4 regions of the Paenibacillus sp. EKM206P genome follow, and region 3 is predicted to be linked to each of the others. Evidence: a T-box and tRNA genes for the amino acid it is inferred to sense, from the RefSeq annotation. Region 3 holds a T-box; the other regions hold tRNA genes.

Evidence for each region. The T-box of region 3 lies ahead of argS (arginine--tRNA ligase). A T-box ahead of a tRNA ligase gene usually reads a tRNA of that ligase, here a tRNA-Arg.
Region 1: it encodes a tRNA-Arg, which carries the amino acid that the T-box ahead of argS (arginine--tRNA ligase) is inferred to sense. The anticodon was not compared.
Region 2: it encodes a tRNA-Arg, which carries the amino acid that the T-box ahead of argS (arginine--tRNA ligase) is inferred to sense. The anticodon was not compared.
Region 4: it encodes a tRNA-Arg, which carries the amino acid that the T-box ahead of argS (arginine--tRNA ligase) is inferred to sense. The anticodon was not compared.

What each region holds. Positions count from the first base shown of each region.
Region 1 is NZ_JAAMNQ010000006.1:240,339-245,396, forward strand. Features, by position in the region: gene asnB (asparagine synthase (glutamine-hydrolyzing)) at 1-1,278, opposite strand, end outside; gene G9G53_RS15235 (hypothetical protein) at 1,442-1,801, shown strand; gene G9G53_RS15240 (DUF4870 domain-containing protein) at 2,121-2,414, opposite strand; tRNA gene G9G53_RS15245 (tRNA-Arg) at 2,589-2,662, shown strand; gene G9G53_RS15250 (PhzF family isomerase) at 3,129-4,031, shown strand; gene G9G53_RS15255 (6-phospho-beta-glucosidase) at 4,183-5,058, opposite strand, start outside.
Region 2 is NZ_JAAMNQ010000008.1:190,515-195,572, reverse strand. Features, by position in the region: gene G9G53_RS17555 (SIMPL domain-containing protein) at 1-334, shown strand, start outside; gene G9G53_RS17550 (PdaC/SigV domain-containing protein) at 576-1,682, shown strand; gene clpP (ATP-dependent Clp endopeptidase proteolytic subunit ClpP) at 1,810-2,406, opposite strand; tRNA gene G9G53_RS17540 (tRNA-Arg) at 2,617-2,691, opposite strand; gene G9G53_RS17535 (sugar-binding transcriptional regulator) at 2,961-3,998, shown strand; gene gap (type I glyceraldehyde-3-phosphate dehydrogenase) at 4,093-5,058, shown strand, end outside.
Region 3 is NZ_JAAMNQ010000004.1:203,532-208,589, forward strand. Features, by position in the region: gene G9G53_RS10735 (ATP-binding cassette domain-containing protein) at 1-666, opposite strand, end outside; gene argS (arginine--tRNA ligase) at 697-2,427, opposite strand; T-box leader at 2,490-2,746, opposite strand; gene G9G53_RS10745 (four-helix bundle copper-binding protein) at 2,824-3,153, opposite strand; gene G9G53_RS10750 (MogA/MoaB family molybdenum cofactor biosynthesis protein) at 3,415-3,930, shown strand; gene G9G53_RS10755 (nicotinate phosphoribosyltransferase) at 3,997-5,058, opposite strand, start outside.
Region 4 is NZ_JAAMNQ010000006.1:290,556-295,613, forward strand. Features, by position in the region: gene G9G53_RS15430 (GH1 family beta-glucosidase) at 1-95, shown strand, start outside; gene G9G53_RS15435 (hypothetical protein) at 114-392, shown strand; gene G9G53_RS15440 (hypothetical protein) at 419-742, shown strand; gene G9G53_RS15445 (exodeoxyribonuclease III) at 829-1,593, opposite strand; gene G9G53_RS15450 (hypothetical protein) at 1,610-2,689, opposite strand; tRNA gene G9G53_RS15455 (tRNA-Arg) at 3,002-3,075, opposite strand; gene G9G53_RS15460 (hypothetical protein) at 3,333-4,241, shown strand; gene tig (trigger factor) at 4,385-5,058, shown strand, end outside.

The DNA of each region.
Region 1 (5,058 bases), on a different contig from region 3:
CAGCGGCTTGATCCAGTCCCGCACTTCGGGAGACAACAGACTGGCTCTCATGTCAGGAGCAACTGCCCACGGGAATGTACCCGAATTCAGCATATCCTCCCGGTGGAACCATGGATATCCGCCAAAAACTTCATCCGCAGCCTCGCCGGAAATAGCGACCGTAGCCCCTTTTTTAATCTCCCGGCAAAAGAGATACAGCGACGAATCCACGTCCGCCATTCCGGGTAAATCCCGCGTTAGCGTGGAGTTGTTCAGAGCTGCTACGACTTCTGGCGTATCGAATTCAATCCAGTGATGATTTGTCCCTAATTCATCCACCATCCGCTGAATCCAGGGGGCATCGGCTCCGGGTTGAAACGCATGGGCTTTAAAATGCTTGTCGTTATCCACATAATCGACCGAATACGTATGAACTTGTCCCTGCCTGGTACGTTTGTAATAATCGACAGCTAATGCGGATAGAGCGCTTGAATCCAGCCCGCCAGACAATAAGGTGCACACCGGAACATCCGAAATGAGCTGCCGCTCCACCGTATCCAGCAACAGTTCTCGTACCTTAAGCGCCGTTTCTTCGGTGTTATCCTCATGCGCAATGCTTTCCAGTGTCCAGTAGGCTTGAATGCGCACGCCGTCGCGGCTGTAAGTCAGCGTATGCCCGGGGCGTAGCTCCTTCATAGACGAATAGACGCCGTGTCCGGGGGTACGTGCAGGACCGATGATAAAGATTTCGGCCAATCCCTCAGCGTCCACTGCTGCTTCTACCGCTGGATGCTGAAGCAGTGCTTTGGGTTCTGAGCCAAATACGAATACTTCTTCGGTCTGGCTATAAAATAGCGGCTTCACTCCCAGCCGATCCCGTGCCAGAAACACCTGCTCCCGCTCACTATCCCAGACCGCAAACGCAAAAATGCCGTTTAACCGATTCACACATTCGGGGCCCCATTCGATATAGGATTCGAGCAGCACCTCCGTGTCGCATTGTGTACGGAAAAAATGCCCGCGCTGTTGCAGCTCTTTTTTCAACTCAGGCGCGTTATATATTTCCCCGTTATATACAATCGTATAAGTGATATCCTCCAGCTGCCGGATCATGGGTTGAGCGCCATTTTCCGGGTCCATAACGCTCAGTCTTCGGTGTCCGAAGGCACACGGATTGGATATCCAGGTACCCGCAGCATCTGGTCCGCGATCGGAGAGCGTTTGTGTCATATTCAGCAGCAGCTCAGATTGATGCATTAAGTCTCCGTTCCACTGTATGAAACCTGTAATTCCGCACATGTCTGTTCATCCTCTCTTTATCGTGTTCATCCAGTGTTGGAATGAATCAAAAACTAAATCCCCAGTTCAACAGTATATATGCCGAAAAGAAGCATAAAATGTCTGTCCGTTCCGAAAACTACTGATGGGGCAACCCGTCTACTCGCAAGGAAGGAGGAAGACCATGTACTACATCAAGGATGCCAAAATACGCCGCTTCACTGAACTTGACGGAGTGCGTTGCGCTGAGGTAGAGGTGCGGCCTGGTGCCGCGGATGACCCGGAACTGCTGGTCTATATCACGGCCAAGGATCAGACGGATGGTCAGCATGACTATGACATGGTACGGATCATCCGCAATGACGCCGATCTGGAGCTGGATTGGTACGACAATAACCTGCATTCGGCATTTGAGGAAGTGACAGACAAGGCTTTTACCGATTCTACACACATTACTGCTGGTGAGGAGCGAGAGAAGTTCAAAAAAGAATTGCTCTCCTATGGGCAACTCAGTACAGAGTTCGCCAAGGAGTTCGGGGCATGAGGATATGGTGTGCTATGCCTCGGCTTCTGTTGATTTGGGCTCCGGCGCCATCGCCGGATCAGCGTGAAAGGAGGGGGAAATCATAGACGGCAAAGCGAATTATAAGAAAAATAAAGGCAGCAGTTATATTCATAACAATGAGTTTGCAGAAGAAGTGCTGGAGAAAAACGTAAGACATGAAGTACGGAGAAGTCCTAAACGCTTTGGGAATAAATAAGCAGCCATTGAACCAAATAGCAACAGCAACTCATTAAAAATGACCCTAAAGAAGCCTCCGTATCCCGCCAAATTTGCGGTATGTAGGAGGCTTCTTTTTGAACTAAGCCGCTTCACGCAGCGTCATAATTCCTTTGTAGATGTTATACACAAAAACCCCGAGATAGACCACTACGAATAGCAGTACAAACCCGATCACTGAACCTGCATGATTCGCCGTTATAATAAAATACACTAGCGGAATCGCCGCAATAATGGGGAAAATATGCGATAAAATAGCTTTTTTTGCATGTCCCTGAACATATTCGTCCCGTACTGCAATCCACACAATGACAGGCACTAGAAAAGGTGCGAAGAAAATGCTGAAATAACAAAGTGACGACAAGAGACCTCTCACGGATTAACCCCTCCTTTATGCATGGTTCTTTGTACATAATACCCCGTTAGCGTCCAAATGATTCCTTTTGCAGCTCACTTCCCTACATCATGAAAAAATGCTTTTGACAGTTGCCCGAAATGTGATATAATAATCAATGCGCTGAATACATAAGGTTTTATTGATCACCATCTTGTCCCAGTAGCTCAGCTGGATAGAGCAACGGCCTTCTAAGCCGTCGGTCGGGGGTTCGAATCCCTCCTGGGACGTCGAAGCGTTCAGATATGTAAAGTTTGAACGAAATTTAAAATGCTTCAAATCCTTGATATATAAGGGTTTGGGGCGTTTTTTCTTTTATTGGGGTTACGATAGAAAACGTTAGAATAAGGTGTGATTAATACACCTGTTTACTCAAATTATACACACGATTTTTACACGCTGTGCACCTCTTGTTTTATGAATTGAGTTACTCAACAGGCGTGGCAGAATCTAAAAGTATCTATAATCATAAAAGATTTATTCCACTTTTAGATAAGGATTGAGAAGACCATTTCAGCTAACTGCAGCTTTAGTTTAATAACAATCTTCCATAAAAGAGCGCGATTCTATAATAAGGATCAGTTCGTTTTCATTAAAGGGCCATATTATATCTTTTAATTTAAGTGAAACTGCCTAAAAAGTATGTTAATATCAGATTTAACAGACAGACAAACTGGTATTTATAGAGGCGAAATTATGAAAAAATATAGAATATATCAAGTAGACTCATTTACAAAAAATAGATTTCATGGTAACCCTGCTGGGGTTGTTCCAAATGCAAATGGACTTACAGATGAGCAGATGCAGAGAATTGCAAGAGAATTAAATAATTCGGAAACTGCATTTATTTTTGAAACAGATTCTTCAAATTATGATGTTGAAGTAAGATTTTTTACTCCAACAACAGAGGTTCCAATTTGTGGTCATGCAACAGTAGCAGCGCATTATATTTATGCAATTGAGAGAAAAGCTGAAACTGGAAGAATTATTCAAAAAACAAAAGCAGGTATATTGCCTGTTGATGTTATAAAGTATGAAGATGACTATTCTATTGTAATGACACAGGGAGAACCTTCTGTATCAGAGCCTTTAAATGATGAAATAAGAAGTCAGATTGCAAATGCGTTAGGTATTTCTTGTAAAGATATTTGCATGGAATATCCAGTTGCAATATCTTCAACAGGTCATTCTAAGGTAATGGTTCCGATTTACTCCAATGAAATACTACATAGTTTAAAACCTGATTTGCAGAAGCTTACAGAAATCAGCAAGCATATTGGATGTAATGGATATTATGTTTTTACATTAAATCCACAAGAGGATATATTGGTTCACGGAAGAATGTTTGCTCCTGCAATTGGAATAGCTGAAGACCCGGTGACAGGAAATGCAAACGGACCGCTTGGAGCCTATTTGGTACACTATAACATTTTGCAAAATGAGAATGAGCAGTCTTTTGATTTTGATATTTTACAAGGTGAGGCAATCAAAAGAGAGGGAACAATGCATGTTCATGTGAAAAAGGAACAGGGAAAACCCGTATTAGTTCAAATTACGGGGAAAGCGGTTATTGCTTTTTCAACGGAGATCATACTTTAAAAAAGTTATCAATAATCTTAATGACGGATTGTCAAGCCAAGTACAAACCAATAACACCAATGTCCCAGCAAGTACTCCTGGGACGTATAGCAAAAAGCTTCCTACATGTAGGAAGCTTTTTTGTGTTCCAGCAGGATGATTGCTGCTAGCTTTATACCGTCGCCTTCTCCTTATGAGCAAAGAATTGAGGTAGATGCTCTTTGTGTGCTTCTAGTAATTCATCCAGTACGGTTTGAGCAATGTCACCACTTGGTACGAGCGGATTCAGGGTGAAGGCTTGCAGTGCTGTTGCATAGTCACCGGTGACCGCCGCTTCAATCGTCAGCTCTTCCATTGCCTTCATCACTTGCAGCAAGCCCCGCTGGGCAGGTGGGAATTTGCCAAAGTTGACAGGTTCGGCACCATGAGCGCGAATGACACTGGTCACTTCGATGGCGCTATCATAAGGAACATCATCAATCGCCCCATTGTTACGTGTACTAACTACCATCAATGTGCCTTTGTTGTTATAAATGGAATTAATGATCTCACAGGCTGCATCGCTGTAATGCGCACCGCCGCGTTTGGATAGTTCCTCTGGTTTGTAATCCAGATTCGGATCTTTATACAATTCAAACAGACTTTCTTCCAGACGTTTGACCACTTGGCCCCGAGTTCCTTCGTTTTTGGCTTCCTCTAATTCTTCCTTGAGCATGTTATCCGTCATATAGTAATACCGATGGTAAGGACAAGGCAGCATTTTCAATTGACGAACTTGATCATACAGAAAGCGCATGTTCTTAATATTTTCTACGACTTTCTCTGGCTTTGCGCCCGGAGCGTACAGTCCTTCAATAACTTGCTCTGTTAATTCGACCCCTGTTTTGTCATAAACTTTGTGCCAATGAAGGTGGTTAATGCCTGCAAATTTAAAGAATAGCTCTTCTTCCGGTTTGTCCAGCACAGCCGATGCACTCTTGATCGCGCCGATTGGAACATTACATAATCCGATGACTTTATCCCACTGACCATAACGAAGCACGGCTTC
Region 2 (5,058 bases), on a different contig from region 3:
AGGTCAGTTGTTGGATGAGGCGACCAAGTCCGGAGCCAATAACGTAGATAATGTTCGTTTTTCGGTGGAAGATCCTTCGACTTATGAGGAAGAAGCCATTACTAAAGCATTGGGAAGCGCACAATCTAAAGCCAGTGCTGTAGCTAAAGCGGCCAAACGCGGATTAGGTGCTCTTGTGAATGTGACGGTAGATGGCGGAGAAGCACAAGTCTTTACACAACGTGAAAATGCCATGTCAAAATCGCTCATGGATTTAGCAGGTAGCGGGACAGACATACAATCGGGGCAAGTAACAGTGAAAGTTCAGGTGTCGGCTCAATACGAAATGAACTAATATAGATCATCAAACGAAGCCACAAGCGGCCTGCATCATGCGCAGGCTGGCTTGCTGGCTTTTTTTGTATACCGAAACCTTTTTGTAATGAGTCTGTCATAGCTAAGGGTTACTAGGTGTACAGATTGAAATCGGGGAGTGTACAGATTGTAAACTACATACAATGGGGTATAGATATAATAAGTAAAGTGATTATTTACACATAGACAATACAGAAATAATAACAGGAGGAATACTTAATATGAATAAGCATACGAAAAAATGGGGTTCAGCACTGCTGGCAGCAGGGATTTTAGCAGGAGTCGCAGCTGTCCCCGTTTCATATATCCAGGCAGCATCGATTAAACAGCAGCAAGCGGCAACACAGCAACCAGGAATCACTATCCAATGGAATGGTAAAACGTTGCCCGCTAAAGGTGTTCAAGTGAACGGGAGTACAATGATTCCGGTGGCCGCACTGCGTGACAGCTTGGGGATTCCAGTAAGCTATGATGCGAAAGCAACGACATATACCGTAGGTAGCGGGTACAATAAACTTTACATTATGGCTTCTTCCTCGGATGCCTACGTCAACGTCAATGGAATCAATACACGTAGTATGGATGCCAAACAGATCGCTGGGAAGCTATACATTCCTATGAGTCTGTTGAAAGACTATCTAGGCATAGATGCTCAATGGAACGCAGCTCAGAAGACAGTAACGCTAAGTAAAAGTCAGCTAAACCCGATCACAATTGCGTCTCAAACACTTCCAGCTTCGAGTAATGCGAAGGTATCTTACAAAGTTAAGTATCCGCAAATCAGCGGCAGCCAGCTGAATCCTGAGGCAGAGCAAGCCATTAACCATGTGCTTAAAAAGCATGCAGAGGGTATATTGGCAGCAGGCAAAAAGATAATGGCTGAGGGAGAGGCTACAACAGAAAGACCGTATGATTTCGAAAATGATTTTGCAATTGCCTATAACAAGGACGGTATTCTAAGTGTGATTATGCAGGATTACTCGTATATGGGTGGCGCACATGGAATGACGGTACGTAAAGGATATACGTTCTCGCTCGCTGATGGTAAACTGCTGCAGTTGTCTGACGTATTGAAGGCGAATCCAAATTACAAAAAGTTCCTCAATGCTGATTTGAAGAAAAAAATCGATGCGCTTCAGGCTGGTGAAGGATTCGGTAAATTTAAAGAGTTGGCGGCAGATCAGAATTTTTATGTGACGAACAGTGGAGTAACAATCGTGTTTGATTTGTATGATTATGCGCCATACGCGTATGGAATTCCGGAGTTTACCTACTCGTTCGGTCAACTGCTGCCTCAAGGCGGAAAGCCTTTTGCGGGACAGATTTAATAGTAGAAATGAGTAAGTTGGACTGTCTATACTCTAAAAAACAATAAAGCAAAAAAGCTGCCTACCGGATAATAACATCCGGAGCAGCTTTTTCATTTACCAGCTATCGAGAGGCAAATTTTTTCTCTTATACACCTTCTGGAGAGGAGCTAGTTAGCACTTTATCAATAATACCGTATTCTTTGGCATCATCAGCAGACATGAAGTAGTCACGGTCTGTATCTTTTTCAATACGTTCCAGTGGTTGGCCTGTGCGATCTGCGAGAATGCGGTTCAGTTTATCACGCATTTTCAGAATGCGGCGTGCGCGGATTTCGATATCCGTTGCCTGGCCTTGTGCACCACCCAGAGGTTGGTGAATCATAATTTCACTGTTTGGCAAAGCGAAACGTTTACCTTTGGCGCCTGCATTCAGCAAGAACGCGCCCATGGAAGCCGCCATACCTACACAAATCGTAGATACATCAGGTTTAATGTATTGCATCGTATCGAAAATGGCCATACCAGCTGTAATGGAACCGCCAGGACTGTTAATATACAAGTGAATATCTTTTTCAGGATCTTCGGCAGCCAAAAACAGCATTTGCGCAATTATAGAGTTGGCTACAACGTCATTGACGTCCGAGCCTAACAAAATAATGCGATCCTTTAACAGTCTGGAATAAATGTCATAGGCGCGTTCGCCGCGGTTACTTTGTTCTACTACCATAGGAACATAGCTCACGTCAAAAAACCTCCCTTAAATATCGTTAGTGGATTTGGTGGACATGCCGAGTACACGTCCCTTATTTATAAACTGTTACCGTATTAACCACATGATAAACAATTTCAAACAAAAAGTCAAAGAAAGTCAAACTAATGATTAAAAAAAAGAGCCCTCAGCGCTCTTATTGGTTAAAACATTATATAGAAGCATTTAAGCGTTCATTTAAAATGGCGCGCCCGCGAGGAATCGAACCTCGATCTCAGGCTCCGGAGGCCTACGTCATATCCGTTGGACCACGGGCGCATAGTTGATTCAATGCAAACAACTAACTAATTAAACAGCTAATTGGAAACAAAGATGATTATATGATATACAGCAGTGAATTGCAAGCTTTTATTAAATGCGCATATTCAGACAAATGGTTGAGAAATATAGGTTCAGATAGACTTGCATATGGAGCAAATATTGGTTAAGATATACGTGGGACTTAAAAAGTTATCCCGGGACGTTTTAAGACCAGTTAGAGATAGAGCATTAGAGACAGAACTTAGAAGTGTGCGGGAGTGGAAAGCATGCGAAAGATATTAGAAATACAGAAGCAGCTTCTGCCCGACCTCATGGATGTTTTGAAAAAAAGGTACACGATCCTGCATCAGATTATGCTGTCCGATGTTGTTGGACGCCGAACACTGGCAGCTTCACTGAACATGACCGAGCGCGTGTTGCGCGCCGAAACCGATCTTCTTAAAGCTCAGGGGCTAATTGAGATTGAGAGTGTAGGCATGAAGGTGAGCAAAGCAGGACTGGATCTGCTGGAACAGCTGGAGCCGATTGCGAACAACTTGTTCGGCCTGTCCCAATTGGAGGACCAGATTCGTCAAGCCTATGGTTTGAGAAAGGTGGTTGTCGTTCCAGGGGATTCGGATGTTTCTCCGTTAACAAAGCAGGAGCTGGGGCGCGCTGGAGCAAAAGCGTTGCTAAGTGTTATGGACGACGAGGATGTGGTCGCTGTAACAGGTGGCACGACGATTGCAGACGTGGCGGAACAACTGGCATTGCCTTCTAATGGCCCCCTTAAGGGTGGGTGGTTTGTACCGGCACGCGGGGGTTTGGGAGAAAGCATGGAAATGCAGGCCAACACAATTGCTTCCACAATGGCTCGCAAGGTCGGCGCTCAATACCGTCTGCTCCATGTACCGGATTTGCTCAGCAATCATGCTTACAACTCCTTGCTTGAAGATACGAACATTCAGGATATATTGAGCCTGATTCGCGAGAGTCGTATCATCATTCACGGGATAGGCAACGCCATAGCGATGGCACATAGACGTAAACTTGATCCCGAAACCTTTGCCCAGATCAGCAGTGAAGGGGCGGTAGCCGAATCGTTTGGTTATTATTTTAACGAAGATGGCGTCGTTGTTCACAGAATGCTGACGCTTGGACTCCGATTGGAGGACATTAGGCGTACCGATACGGTTCTAGGTGTAGCTGGAGGCAAGAACAAGGCGGCCGCTATTCATGCGGTACTGCGTTTCGGGCAAGAAGACATTCTGGTCACCGACGAAGGCGCTGCTGTTGAGATTGTAAGTCGTTATTTAAATGATTAATATAGGATTTATGAATCGTGTTGTCTTGACAGGCTTTCGGGTCTGTCTTGAATATATAAAACTAAACTAAACGAACTTTGGGAGGAACTCACTCATGACAGTTAAAGTTGGTATTAATGGTTTCGGACGTATTGGACGCCTTGCTTTCCGTCGGATTCAAAACGTGGAAGGTATTGAAGTAGTAGCAATCAATGACTTGACAGATTCCAAAATGTTGGCACATTTGTTGAAATATGATACAACACAAGGTAATTTCCAAGGACAAGTAGAAGTACATGATGGCTTCTTCAAAGTAAACGGTAAAGAAGTTAAAGTTTTGGCTAACCGCAACCCTGAAGAACTGCCTTGGGGAGACCTGGGTGTAGACATCGTTCTGGAATGCACAGGTTTCTTCACAACTAAAGAAGCTGCTGAGAAACATTTGAAAGGCGGCGCTAAAAAAGTTGTTATCTCCGCTCCAGCTACTGGCGACATGAAAACTGTCGTTTACAACGTAAACCATGAAATTCTGGATGGAACTGAAACTGTAATCTCTGGTGCTTCTTGCACAACGAACTGCCTGGCTCCTATGGCTAAAACACTGCAAGATAAATTTGGTATCGTTGAAGGTTTGATGACTACAATTCATGCTTACACTGGCGACCAAAACACTTTGGATGCTCCACATGCTAAAGGTGACTTCCGTCGTGCTCGTGCAGCAGCTGAAAACATCATTCCTAACACAACTGGTGCTGCTAAAGCAATCGGTTTGGTTATCCCTGAGTTGAAAGGTAAATTGGATGGCGCGGCTCAACGTGTTCCAGTACCTACAGGTTCCCTGACTGAGTTGGTAACAGTTCTGGAGAAAAACGTAACTGCTGAAGAAATCAACGCAGCGATGAAAGAAGCTTCCGATCCTGAAACTTATGGATACACTGAAGATCAAATCGTTTCTTCCGACATCAAAGGTCTTACTTTCGGTTCTTTGTTTGATGCAACTCAAACTAAAGTTCTGACTGTTGGCGACAAACAACTGGTGAAAACTGTAGCTTGGTATGACAATGAAATGTCCTACACTGCA
Region 3 (5,058 bases):
GCATACAATCTGTTGTACTGTGCGCAGTACATGATGCGGGTCGTATTGTGCCACAAGACGCCCATACTCCAGAACAAGCACCTGCTGCGCTGCCTGCTGTACAAGCTGTGGCTCATGAGTGGAGGCCAATACTGTGATGCCCTGTTCCCTTAAATCGCACAGAAGCTGAATTAACGTAATTTGCGTTTCCTCATCCACGCCACCAAGTGGCTCGTCCAGCAACAGTAACTCCGGTCTCCCCAAAAGTGCCTGTGCCAGGTTAACCTTTTGCAGCATCCCTTTGGAAAAACCACGCATGTCACGATCAGCGGCATGTATTAATGCAAATTGCTGCAGCCGAAAATCAATTTCTCGCCTCAATTCGTCCCGCTGCATCCCCTGCATGAAGCCCATATGCTGTAAATACTGCCGTGGTGTAAAATTCAGCTGCGGCAGCCGATCAGGCGCATAACCAATGGTTATCAAAGATCCTGGTCGCCATTCGATACTGCCAGAGCTGGGCCGCAGCAATCCCGCCAGCAAAAGCAGCAGTGTGCTTTTGCCGGAAGCGTTTTTACCTACAATCGTAATCACATTTCCCTGCTCAATAGTAAAAGTAACGTCATCCAAGGCAGCTACATTTTTGTATCGTTTACTTACATTACACATGGTTGCAAGAATACTCATTTGTCTCTCGCTCTCCTTTATTCGCTTTGTTTACATCCGATTCGGTGCTTTCAGACCAAGAAGTTGCAGCGCGCATGCCAGAATATCGGCAGTTTGTTCCGCCAACTGAATACGCCATTGTCCACCGTCGACAATCCTTTCCTTGGCGTAAAACCGGTTAAACGCCTGGGCCGTATCCAATGCAAATCTCGCAATTACCGAAGGCTCTAGTTGGCGAGCCGCTCGTATCAGTTGACCGTGATAGCGACCCAATTGCTTAAGCAGCGCCCAACCTGCGTCACCCAATATTTCATCCGATACGTCATTCAAATCATGAGAATGGCTATCTTGGAAAAGGTCATTGTCGCTAGGGTTAGTATTAACATCAACATCGGCGCGAGCGTGAGCTTTCTCCAGAAGGCTGCGTATGCGCGCATGAGTATACTGCACATAAGGCCCGGTCTCGCCTTCAAAGGTCAGCGCCTCCTCCAACGAAAAGTCCACTTCATTCAGTCGGTTGTTTTTTAAATCACCAAAAATAATCGCCCCGATGCCAACGTCCTCCGCTATTGCCTGTTGTTCCTGTAAACCAGGGTTCTTCTGAGTAATGATGCCTTGAGCACGCGCTACAGCTTCATCCAGCACCTCCTCCAGCTTCACAACCTTGCCACGTCTTGTGGACATTTTCTTACCCGCAAACCGCATTAATCCAAACGGCACATGCTCACATTGCTCCGCCCATGCCTCCCCTGCATGCTTCAGCACCGCAAACACCTGCTGGAAATGCAACTTCTGTTCTCCACCAACGACGTACAGCAACCGATCAGCCTTCATCACTTCATGACGATAAATCGCTGTTGCCAGATCACGTGTCGGATAAATGGTGGTTCCATCCTTTTTCAGAATAAGACACGGAGGCAGTTCCTCGTCTTCCAGGCGAACTACGAGCGCCCCATCACTTTCCTCCAACAATCCTTTTGCTCTTAAATGATCAATAACTGCCTGCATCTTATCATTGTAAAAACTTTCTCCCAGCACATGGTCAAATGTAATGTTTAGACGCTGGTACATACGATCAAATTCACCCAGACTGATTTCAACAAAAAACTCCCATAGTTGTCGAGCCTCCGCATCCCCATGTTCCAAACGTCGGAACCACTCGCGCCCTTCATCCTCCAAAGTCGGATCATGATCGGCCTCCTGATGAAAACGCACATATAGCTTTAGCGATTCACCAATCGGATCATGTTGTAACTGCTCCTCATTTCCCCATCTTTTATAGGCCGCAATTTGCTTACCAAACTGTGTTCCCCAATCCCCAAGATGATTCACACTAATAGGTACATAACCTGTTTCACCAAGTATGCGATACAAGGCAGCACCGATAACCGTAGAGCGAAGATGACCGATACCAAACGGTTTGGCAATATTAGGCGAGGACATATCAATAACTACCCGCTGCCCGTTCCCGATATTAGGCCTGAGGAAATCAGCCTTGCTCAATTCAGCAAGCATAAGCGGAATATGAACCGATCGATCCAAGGTTATGTTTACATAGGCACCCGATGCTGAAGCGGTTAAACCTTCTTTATGGCCTACTAGTTCCGCCAATTCCAGTGCAATGTGCTGCGGAGACTTTCGAAACTTTTTAGCCAGCATAAAACAGGGAAACGCCACATCTCCCCATTCAGGCTGCGGAGGCACCTCAAATAAAGATAAAATTTCTTTCTCCTCCAAGCCCGTATGGGCTAATATCGCTTGAGCAGCAATCCTCATTAACATGATGATCTCTCTCCTTCTTTTTATAGAATCTAACAAAAAAAGCCCCCGCCTCTTGAAATCATTCAAGAGACGAGAACTTCAATATCCCGCGGTACCACTCTTCGTAAATCGGTTGTGCAGCTAAAGCTAACTACACAAATCGCGATTTCACTCCAATGACTAATAACGGTGTCTGCCGGGCTGATCTACTAGAAGTTCTGCTCGTTGGATCAACCGTCTCCCGGGTGCGCTTCACATCGGACCTCATACCGGCTTCCACCTCTTCCGGCTCGCTGTAATGATACGGCTCAGCTGCTACTCTCCCGTTCCGTGACGTTAATTCCATTCATTATACAAACCTATTCAGTAGAAAGCAACCTATTATTTCCTCTTCAGGCACTAGTTCCATATATGTAATTACACTGCCACCAATTGGCGGCATGCCTGAACGCAACGACGGCAGGCTTCTGCACAATGTTTACAATGATCATGGGAATGCTTGCTGCATTCAGCAGCACATACCTCACAGGCGTTGGCGCACAGCTCACAGATTTGCTCGGCAAAATCCGTTCCACGCTGCAGCATTTGGGCAGCAAATCCGCATATTTCTGCACATTCCCTACTCACTCGAATACATTCACGCAGCATAGCTAAATCATATTCCTTCAAACTCGCTACGTAACATACATTGCAAGCGTTCATACATTCCAGGCAAGCATCCACGCATTGTTGGTATGAATGATTCATATTACATTACCTCCCAGTTGTTGACCCTGCTGTACTATTACCCGCTGTCCCTTGAGGTTAACCATTTGATGTGCGCGCTTTCAATAAAACAAAACAATATAATCCCGACTTATGTAAGGAAGTGTACTATATTCCAGTGTGCAAATGCAAGGATATTAATCACATAGATTTTTAGCCCCTGTTTCTGACTTGCATACGCTCAGTCATTGCTCTATTGTAAAAAGTGTATGTCTAACCGCCGATCAAGGAGTGAACATTTTAATGAATATGTCTTCTGTAGAGGAACACCGTCAGGAATCCCCCCAACAAGTGAATTGCATGGTCGTGACTGTCTCGGACACACGCACCGTGGAAACAGATACTGGGGGACGACTGCTCATGGATCTACTAGAAACCAATGGATATACAGTTGTTCGATATGTCATCGTCAAGGATGACTACGAAGGTATTCAGCAGTTAGTATCCGAAGCAGCGGCACAGGATGACATCGAGGCTGTTCTTTTGACAGGTGGTACCGGTATTTCTCCACGTGATACTACATATGAAGCTGTCTCTTCTCTACTGGATAAGGAACTACCTGGCTTTGGGGAAATCTTCCGTTATTTAAGCTTTGCTGAGGACATTGGTTCAGCAGCTATCTTAAGCCGGGCTGTAGCTGGCACTGTGGGCCAGACAGCTGTATTTTCTATGCCTGGTTCACGCGGAGCCGTTCGTTTGGCAATGGAACGCATTATTGTCCCTGAGCTACGACATGTGATGAGAGAAATTTATAAATAAGCTCCTATTTCCTACATGCTCCAACACAAAGAGGCACCCCATGCATTCATGAGGTGCCTCTTCCAACTATTCTTTTTCTTCAACTTCGGGCTGCATATAACTGTCGATCAGCTTTTGCTTTAGCTCCCATACCTTCTCGCTCAGATTTACACGATAAATTTCAGGGTTCAGCTTCCGCAAATATTCTGGCCAGAACAGTTTTAACTGTGAAGTATGGTAGGCTCGAATTTCATCCAGCTCGGGAAGCTCATATACCTTCTGTCCATCTATAAAAATAGGCTCAAGCATCGGCACGGCTTCGTAATTTTCTACATACTTCTTCATATACGGATGCAAAGGGTTAAACAGCTTCAGGCGCTTACCATTACGCGGACGCTCTTCATCCGGAAAAGAAATATAATCGGCTACAGCTCTCCCTTTCTTCTTATCCACAATGCGATATACATCCTTTTTGCCTGGTGTGGATACTTTTTCTGGATTCCCCGAGATCTTGATCGTCGGCAACATTTCGCCATCCACTTCACGTTCAACTAGCTTGTATACCCCGCCAAGCGATGGTTGATCTGAAGCCGTAATAAGCTGTGTTCCTACACCCCATACATCAATACGTGCCCCTTGGGCTTTCAGGTTAAAAATCGTATTTTCATCCAAATCATTGGAAGCTACAATTTGTACGTAATCCAAACCTTCAGCATCGAGCATTTCCCGCGCCTGAATGGATAGATAAGCCAAGTCACCGCTATCCAGACGAATTGCATTCATACGCTTACCCTGACTCTCCAGCATTTTTGCTGTCCGAATCGCATGAGGAACACCGCTTTCCAGCGTGTCAAAGGTGTCTACCAGCAGTGTAACCTGATCTGGCAATACTTTCGCATACACGTCAAACGCCTCCTGCTCCGTCATAAAGGTCTGCACCCATGAATGGGCATGTGTCCCCTTCGTCGGGATTCCAAAATGTTCGCCTGCCAGCATATTAGAAGTCGCGTCAAAACCAGCCACATAAGCTGCTCGTGCTCCCCAAATCGCTGCATCTGCTTCCTGCGCACGCCGTGTTCCAAATTCGAGCAGTGTATCATCACTTGCCACCTGCTTGATGCGCGATGCCTTTGTCGCAATAAGCGTCTG
Region 4 (5,058 bases), on a different contig from region 3:
TTGGGATTATACACATCAATTACGACACGCAGGAACGGACACCCAAACAAAGTGCGCTGTGGTTCAAGCAAGTGATGGCGAATAACGGGTTTTAAAAAGAAAAGGGGTGCACGATGCAGCAGTATTATTTTGACGATCAAGGACGTTTTGTGATTGAGAATTTTGCGCAGGCCAAGCCCTTTTCCAGTTTTCTACCCGGTATTGCTGGTGTTCAGGGAATTCCTCTGTGGGCGTATTATGTTAATCGTGGACAAGGAATTGCGAGCTTTGGTGTGGAGGATAAGAATGGAGCCATCATGGAGTTTTTTCCGGCCAACCGAACAGCTCCTTTATTGCTAGCAGTGCTAATGCTGATGCAAGTTTGCATGGAACGGGATATATCGCGAGGCTGAGCGGATCTACGGCAGAATTTATTCATATGTGGATATGGATGATGACGGGCGGGCAGCCGTTTGGCTATGATCATAGGGGCCTATCCTTGAAGCTGGAGCCCAAGCTGCCAGGCTGGCTGTTCACAGCTACAGGTGAGCTATCTTTCTGTTTTCTCGGAAGCTGTCAGGTGACTTATTTTAATACGGATCGCAAGGATACTTATCCACCGGAATGCATAGTGACCCAGTATGTACTGCATTACGCTAGTGGCGAAAAGAAGACGATAAGACAGGCTATATTAGATCATAAAGAGGCACAAGATGTGAGAGAGCGGTTGTTTTCCCGTATCGAGGTATATTTGGGGACATAGCTCCATTCATTAAAGCGGTCATGCTGCAATAACAGAGCATGACCGCTTTTTAAAGTTTCATAAATCCTTGTGTCAGGGCAGGGGACTTATGCTGAAATATCTTGCAACTCCAATATCACAGGACAGTGGTCACTGCCTGTAATATGACAATCAATGTTCGCATCCATCAATAGCGAACGAAGTCTCTCCGAGACGAGGAAGTAATCGATCCGCCAGCCAATATTCCTTTCTCTCACCTTTGGCATGTAGGACCACCAGGAATAAACATCCGTCCGGTCAGGATAAAAGGTTCTGAAGGTATCTATAAATCCGACGTCTAGCAGCTGTGACATGCGTTCCCGTTCCTCAGGCGTAAAACCGGCATTTCCGTAGTTAGCTTTGGCGTTTTTGAGATCGATCTCCTGATGAGCTACGTTCAAGTCTCCACACACGATGACAGGCTTCAAAGCATCCAGTTGTTGCAGGTAGCTGCGAAAACGGTCTTCCCATTCCAGTCTGTAGGGCAGTCGGGATAAGTCCCGTTTGGTATTTGGTGTGTACACATTGACGAGATAAAATTTTTCGAATTCCAAAGTGATGGTTCGGCCCTCCGGTTCTTCATTTTCTTCAAGTCCATAATGCACAGAGAGCGGCTTGATTTTGGTGAAAATAGCCGTGCCGGAATATCCTTTTTTCTCAGCATAATTCCAGTATTGTGTGTATTCCTCCATGTTCTCCATGAGGATCTGCCCTTCTTGAAGCTTCGTTTCCTGTACGCAAAAAATATCGGCATTCGTTTCTTTTAAATAAGTATAAAACCCTTTGGTCACACAGGCTCTTAAGCCATTTACATTCCAAGATATTAATTTCATTTGATTAATCTCCTTGCTACTTCACGCGGTCAAGCGATGTGATTTGTATATCCTTTGTTGACATAAGCTTATAAATGTCTTCTATCTGGACTTCATAGGTCTTTTCATCAAAATGGTCCTGACCAAACATATAATCGTTTAGTTCTATTGCCTTAAGGTTTCGGTTGGTATTCATAGCCGAAGGGAAGTATTCGATGTCTAATGAGGCTTTATTTCCGGCCAACACTGTTTTGAGAACTTTTGCAGTTTGTAATACCCGTTCTTTTTCCAATGACAATCCTGAGTCAGTTAGATCCTCGAATACAATTATACGAATATATTGATCGCCGACCGCTTCGGGATTCAGTTTAAAATCGTCGTATTCTTTGATCATTTTATCTGTTTCCCCTTCTTGCACCCCAGAATGAACAGCGGCTGCATCATTGTATAGCTTCTGTATAACAGGTTTGAGCTTCATGTCCAGTTGGCTCTCCCAAAGGGCGTTAAGATATTTTTCTCTAAATGGGACATCCTCATAAGGACGCTTGGTCATGTTAAAGAGGACGGAAGGATGACGATTAGAGATCGCCTCCATGGTATATTCAGTGAAGGGAATACTATGATAGCTAATATTTTGAATTTGAAAGTCCTCTCCGTATTTCTGCTCCAGATATTGCTCTGATTCTGCGGCTACGTTGCGTTTATTTTCACCTGTTTGTGTAAAAGGTTCTATAATATCTACGTATTTCATTGTGACTGCAAGAAGTAGAAGTGTAGCTCCCACAGTGAGACTGAGCAACATGCGCCATTTGGAAGGCAACGATGCACTTGTCGGCGCGCTACCCACATTGCTTGTAATTTGAAAAGATCGTATTGTAAAAATAATGCCTAAAATGTGGAGAATAATGGCCAGCGGTCCCGAAATAATAAGCAGGTATCCGAGAGAAAATAATGTAAAATAGATCAGAATTCCCTGTGTGATGATCAGAGCCGCTCCTCCAATCATATAGGAAGGAATGGCGAGATAAAACATACCCAATCCAGTACCTAATATAGAAAGCAAAGTGGCAACAAAACGATGAATTTCCCGCGACTTTTGGAGTTTATTCGTAGTCAAGGGAGTCAGCCAACCTCCTTTACTTCAAAATGGTGTAACATGATAGATGATAGCAATATCTGCGTTTTATTGAAAGAGTAGTGACTTGAAACCAGCGCCTAAAGTAGCGTGGCAGACTATTCTTTCTACATTATTTATCATCAAAAAAAGCTCCCTTGCGGAAGCTTTTTTTTGATGTAATTTATCAAGAGAGATACTCTCCTTATGGTTGACTGCGAAGTATAGGCTAACGATGCCGATGGGCCGACGTTCCCCTGTGAGTTATCTCATGAGAACAAAAAAAGCCTCCATTATGGAAGCTTCTTGTTATGACGTCCCAGGAGGGATTCGAACCCCCGACCGACGGCTTAGAAGGCCGTTGCTCTATCCAGCTGAGCTACTGGGACATAAAATTCAAGCGAATATTAATATATCATATGGATAAAAGAAATTCAAGTCTTATTTTGCATATATCGCTTATTTAGGCTTTATACAGCATAAATTCTGAGTAGACGTAGTTTTTTTTGCCTTGTAAAAGGGTATGTTAGAATACAGGTGAATATGTGTAAGACGAGTGGTTGGACTTCGGCTACTGTTTCTCATATAATCTACAAATACTTGAGCTTGTGAAGGAGAGGGGGTGCCTTGAATAAAGGACTCCAAGGTGACGACAAAAGAAAATAATATTGTATTGTTTCCGAAGACACTGGACTATTATCAAATCCAACTTACCGTGATGCTTGAAAACGAACGTTACGGAGAGGCGATGGCGATGCTGCGTTTTTTAATGCAGTGTCAGGGACAGGAGCAGAAGCAATACGATGAATGGAACGCTCTATTACAATGGCTGGAAGCTGCATTTCCACAGTACGCTGACAGCGGGGCGGTAACGGACGCTGTGGAAGAAGAGGTCAGTGAAGTAGAGTTAGCTCGCCGTCATGCACGCTTTAAGCAGGAGCAGGATGCGGGCTACGGCAACAAGCTGTTGCGGATGGCTATGGATGAACCCTTATCCGAACAGACGATTTTAGCGTTGGAGCAGTTGTCCTATTTGGAACTGCCAGAAATCGACGATGCCTTGCTTCGCTGGATTACGGACCGGGAAATCCATCCTTTACTTCAATTCCGTGTTCTACAGACAATGCGACGACGCGGAATGGAAGGGACGATAGAAATCAGACGGGGTGATGAACAAGCGGAAATCGACATTGAAACGGTTCCGTTACAGCCTGGTGATTTTCCAGAGTCGATTATGCGTATTTTGGAACGGGTGGCTGATCAGACTGAGGTGCACGAGCCTACACTATTCTATTTTGCACAGGAGTTGTGGTCACAGTTTGTGATGGCAGTATACGGTACGAATGATTATAGATCCATGTTGGTGGAAGAGGACGGAATGCCGGATATTTGGGCTGCAGCACTCCATCAGACCGTTTCGGAAAGTTTGAACGGTAATAATAATGAGGAAGAAACCCGTGCTATATATGGTATTACAGATGCGTTGCGCTTCCGTTTTGAGCAGGCGTATCGGTCGATGCGACTATTCGTAGCGGCGGGAATGCACACTCCTTAGTGACCGGAAACGTTTACCTGTGAAGCATTCAAAGGGCTGCTCTTGAAAAAGACAGTAATGTTAGATATACTATAGTGGTTATTTTGTGTGCGTTGATTGTAATGAAAACTAAGTGAAGATTTTGTTGGAGGGGAAAGCATAAAATGAAAGCAACTTGGGAGAAAATAGAGAAGAACCTTGGGGTTCTTGAAGTTGAGGTTGACGCGGATCGTGTAGCCGCTGCACTCGACAAAGCTTTTAATAAAGTGGCAAAACAAGTAAGTGTACCAGGATTCCGTAAAGGTAAAGTACCACGTCCTATCTTTGAAAAACGCTATGGTATTGAAAGTCTGTACCAAGATGCAATTGACATCCTGTTGCCAGAAGCTTACAGCCAAGCTGTAGAGCAAACGGACATCTTCCCGGTTGACAGCCCTGACGTTGAAATTGATCAATTTGCTAAAGGCGAATCTTTCAAGTTCAAAGCAAAGGTTACTGTTAAACCTGAAGTGACTTTGGGCGATTACAAAGGCGTAGAAGTGCCTGTAAGCAAACTCGAAGTAAGCGACGAAGAACTGGCTCAAGAACTGGAGCGCCTGCAACAACGTCATGCTGAACTGGTTGTCGTTGATGAAGATGCTGCTCAATCCGGTGATACAGCTATTATTGACTTCGACGGTTCCGTGGACGGTGTACCATTCGAAGGTGGACAAGCTGAGAAGTATTCTTTGGAACTGGGATCTAACACATTCATCCCTGGTTTTGAAGAGCAAGTGGTTGGTTTGCACACTGGCGATTCCAAGGACGTTGAAGTAACGTTCCCTGAGAACTACCATTC